DNA from 2 places in the Staphylococcus sp. HMSC068C09 genome. Region 2 is predicted to be linked to the other one. Evidence: predicted binding sites of a transcription regulator. Region 2 holds the regulator's gene; the other holds the start of a gene.
What was found. The regulator CtsR, encoded in region 2, represses protease genes until heat stress. The targets are predictions, from matches to a motif close to ATGGTCAATAAAGGTCAAACA.

Region 1: the regulator CtsR is predicted to act here: its motif matches at 1,381-1,401, upstream of clpB (ATP-dependent chaperone ClpB).

The regions. Positions count from the first base shown of each region.
Region 1 covers NZ_KV813756.1:194,618-197,109, reverse strand. The annotation lists gene clpB (ATP-dependent chaperone ClpB) at 1-1,326, opposite strand, end outside; gene HMPREF2930_RS05720 (acyltransferase family protein) at 1,618-2,492, opposite strand, start outside.
Region 2 covers NZ_KV813745.1:58,130-60,621, reverse strand. The annotation lists gene HMPREF2930_RS02305 (NupC/NupG family nucleoside CNT transporter) at 1-1,067, opposite strand, end outside; gene HMPREF2930_RS02300 (CtsR family transcriptional regulator) at 1,222-1,683, shown strand; gene HMPREF2930_RS02295 (UvrB/UvrC motif-containing protein) at 1,715-2,278, shown strand; gene HMPREF2930_RS02290 (protein arginine kinase) at 2,271-2,492, shown strand, end outside.

The sequences.
Region 1 (2,492 bases), on a different contig from region 2:
TTCTTCTAATCGATGTTTACTTGCATTATCTGATTCATTTTTTAATGCACTTTCTTCAATTTCTAATTGCATAACACGGCGATTAACTTGGTCTAATTCAGTTGGATTTGATCCCATTTCTGTTCGGATAGTTGCACAAGCTTGGTCGACTAAATCAATTGCTTTATCTGGTAAAAATCGATCAGTAATATAACGATCTGATAATTCTGCTGCTGCTACTAAAGCACGGTCTTGAATACGCACACCATGATAAACTTCATAGCGTTCTTTTAAACCACGTAAGATTGAAATTGTATCTTCTACGTCAGGTTCACTTACACCTACTTTTTGGAATCGACGTTCTAAGGCTGAATCTTTTTCAATATATTCTCTATATTCATTTAATGTTGTAGCACCGATACAATGCAATTCACCACGAGCTAACATTGGTTTTAACATATTACCAGCATCCATTGCACCATCTGTTTTACCAGCACCAACTAACATGTGAATTTCATCGATAAATAGGATAATACGTCCATCTGATTCTTTCACTTCTTTAAGTACTGCTTTAAGACGTTCTTCAAATTCGCCTCTAAATTTTGCACCTGCAACTAATGCACTTAAATCTAATTCAAAAATAGTTTTATCTAGCAATGATTCCGGCACATCTTTACGTACAATACGTTGTGCTAATCCTTCTACAATTGCAGTTTTACCTACACCAGGCTCTCCAATTAATACTGGGTTATTTTTAGTTTTACGGCTTAAAATTCGAATGGTATTACGGATTTCTTCATCTCTACCAATAACTGGATCCATTTTGCCTTGGCGAACTTCTTCTACTAAATCTCTACCATATTTCTCTAAAGCTTCATAATTTACTTCTGGATTTTGTGAAGTCACATGATTTCCCCCTCTAACTTTAGTAATAATTTCTTTGACTACTTCTTCTTTATTTCCTACAAATTGTTGTGTTGTTTCATCAATGTCCATAGCAGCACGTAAAATATGTTCCATTGAGATATATTCATCTTCATATTCTTTCATATATGACTCAGCTTTATTTAATAATTCGTTTGCTTTTGAGCCAATATATTGTCCATATTGAACATTATCACCTTGTACTGATGGATAGTGTTTTAATTTTTCACTATACGCTTGATTTAATTGATCAGTGTCTATATTTGCACGTTCTAAAATACTTTTAAACAAGCTTTCGTCTTCTTCTAAAGTTCCTTTTAGTATTGCTTCAATTTCAATATTTTGTAATTCATTTTCTTTACTTAATTCAATTGCTTTTTGCAAAGCTTCTTGTACTTTATAAGTCATTTGATTGATATCCAAATGTATTCACCCCTACTTTTTGTATAAGAGTATGGTCAAATACTTCTTCATTTGACTTTGACTTTCTTTGACCTTAATTACATTATAGACCTTCTTTACTAATTAATCAACACTTTTACTCATCTTTTTAACAATTCAATAAATCCTATCATATCAAGCATTCATTTACGTTTCATTCATTACTTATCATATTACCTTACTATTTAAACATTGTTACCTTAATTTTTTCTTAAATGCTAAAAAAGGATTAACTTTGTGAGCATCCTCAACTAGTTAATCCTTTTTAATTATTTATTTTTTAGTCATATTTTTTAGTATTTCATCCGATAATGCTTGTACCCCACTATGTTCTAAGTGCACACCATCAGATGCAAAATATTCAGTGTGACCGGCAGAACGTTTATACCAGTCTACTAAAACAACATTTTTATGTCGCTTAGCTGCGTCTGAAAGTTGTTTATTTACATTATCTTGCCAGCTTCTCGGTACCCTTGTATTAACTAAATATATTTTAGCTTTACCAAATTTACTAATAAGTTGATCAAGCTCATCTTGAGTAAAATCTCCATTTGTACCAAGTTCTAATACAACTTGATTTGATGGTTTATTATAATTAGTATAATTATTTGCAACTATCAGGGCTTCTTGTAAATGACGACCTACTTTACCATCTATAGTTGCTTTAGGAACTTGAGATTTAAATTCTTCACCAATATCTACCATAACTGAATCGCCAATAAGTAATGGGCTGATATTTGTGTAAACTTTATCTTTATTCTCACTCTTACTTGTTTGTCCATTTAACTTAATATTTTCACCGGGCATCATTTTGACTAAATATTTATCAGCAGTACTTGTATTAAAACTGTTTGCTTTATTTGCAATTTCATCTTTTCCAAATCGATCAAATGCACCCATAAATATTAATAACAATGGAATCACAGCTATGATAGTAACGATTGTTCTTATAAATTTAGGTTTACGTAATCGGTCAAAAGAAAATGCACTTAATCCTTCACGTCTAAATGGTGTTTCAATATAACGATAAGATAATTCCGCAAACACCACAGTTAATAGTATATCTAAGATATATACATATATTGGTAACTGACCATCAACAAAATGTATATGTAGAAAACTAATGACGGCGAAATGCCATAAGTATA
Region 2 (2,492 bases):
TTAGCAAATGAAACTAGAAATACAGACGTAATACCTTTTGCATGTTCAGAAATACCCTTCAAGCTTCCAAGTGATTGCATAGCAACAAATTCATTAGATAATAATTTTGTTGCCATCACAGAACCTGATTTAACTGCATCCTGCCAAGGAACACCTGCTAAGAAAGCAAATGGCGCAAACACAAAACCAATTAACGTTTGGAAATCCCATTTGATTGCTCCGCCAGAAATTAAACTAAAAATACCACTTACAAGGCCATTTAATAAAGCAATGATTGCAATGTAGCCAATTAACATTGCACCAACGATAACTGCTACTTTGAAACCATCTAAAATATATTCACCTAACATTTCAAAAAATGATTGTTTTTTAGTTTCTGATTCATCCACTAGCAATTTATCATCTTCTTCATTAACTGTATAAGGGTTAATAATAGAAGCAATAATGAAGCCACCAAATAAGTTTAATACAACCGCTGTAACAACGTATTTAGGTTCAATCAATGTAAAATATGCACCGATAATAGATGCAGATACAGTAGACATTGCAGAAGCAGTTAAAGTATATAAACGTTGTTTAGGTATATATGGTAATTGTTGTTTTAATGAAATAAATACTTCAGATTGGCCAAGAATCGCAGCTGCTACTGCATTATATGATTCTAAACGCCCCATACCATTAATTTTAGAGATTAAGAACCCTAACACATTAATAATCCATGGAAGAATTCTAGTATATTGTAAAATACCAATTAATGCCGAAATAAATACGATTGGTAATAAGACACTAAAGAAGAATGGTGGATTTTTTGGATCTACAAATTTAAATCCTCCAAAAACAAAATTAACCCCTTCAGCAGCTTTTTGTAACAAATAGTTAAATCCATTTGAAATACCACCGATAATTGTAATACCAGCAGTCGTTTTCAAAAGAATAAATGCGAATATAAGTTGAATAATTAATAATAATCCAACATAGTGCCAACGAACATTCTTTTTATCTGAACTAAATAAAAATGCCAGCGCTAAAAAGACAATAATCCCAATGATCCCAATAAGAATATGCATGATTCTACTCCTTTAAAATTCTCTTTATCTTATATAATACAATAAAATAATAGAAGTAACATTAATATTTTTAAATAAAAAAAACAAATTGGTTGAAAAAGGTCAAAGTTGGTCATATAATATAGTCAAAGAAGGTCAATAGGGGTGGTAAATCATGCACAACATGTCTGACATCATAGAACAATACATTAAACAATTATTTGAAGAAAGTAATGAAGATATGGTAGAAATTCAAAGAGCTAATATTGCTCAACGTTTCGATTGTGTGCCTTCTCAACTCAACTATGTTATTAAAACGAGATTTACAAATGAACATGGTTATGAAATAGAAAGTAAACGTGGTGGAGGAGGATATATCCGAATCACGAAAATTGAAAATAAAGATGCAACGGGTTATATTAATCATCTATTGCAATTAATTGGTCCTTCTATATCTCAACAGCAAGCATATTATATAATTGATGGTTTGTTAGATAAAGGATTAATTAGTGATAGAGAAGCAAGAATGATTCAAGTGATTATTGATCGTGAAACACTATCAATGGATGTTGTTTCTAGAGATATTATTAGAGCAAATATTCTCAAACGATTATTACCTATCATTAATTACTATTAATAAATAATAAAGAAATGCGAGGTGTCTATGTGTGCTTTGCGAAAATTGTCATTTAAATGAAGCAGAGGTTAAACTCACAGTAAAAAGTAAAGATGGTACCTCTGAAAAGTGGGTGTGTTCAGAATGTGCGCAAGGAGAGCAACCTTGGAATCAACAAGAACATGCTGCGTCACATTCAGAGTTTCAAGATGATATTGAAGAAGCCTTTGTAGTCAAACAAATCTTACAACATTTAGCAACTAAACACGGATTAAATTTTCATGAAGTAGCATTTCAAGAAGAAAAACGATGTCCTACATGTAATATGACATTGAAAGATATAGCTCATGTAGGTAAATTTGGATGTGCAAATTGCTATGCAGTATTTAAAGAGGATATTGTTGATATTGTAAGACGAGTACAAGGTGGACAATTTGAACATGTAGGCAAGATGCCTCGTTCTTCACATCATAAACTGGCAATAAAAAAACAAATTGAAGAAAAAACGAATTACTTAAATATATTAATTGAAAAGCAAAAATTTGAAGAAGCAGCTGTCATTAGAGATGAAATTAAAGCCTTGAAACATGAAAGCGAGATGGAGCATGATGAATGATATGGATGCACATATTAGTGAATGGATGAAAGAAACAGATGAATCTCCCATTGTAATGTCTTCGCGTATTCGTTTAGCACGTAATTTAGAAAATCATGTTCATCCTTTAATGTTTCCATCTGAACAAGCAGGTTTTAGAGTAATCAATGAAGTGCAAGATGCACTACCTAATTTATCTTTAATGCGTTTAGATACCATGGACCAACAAAGTAAG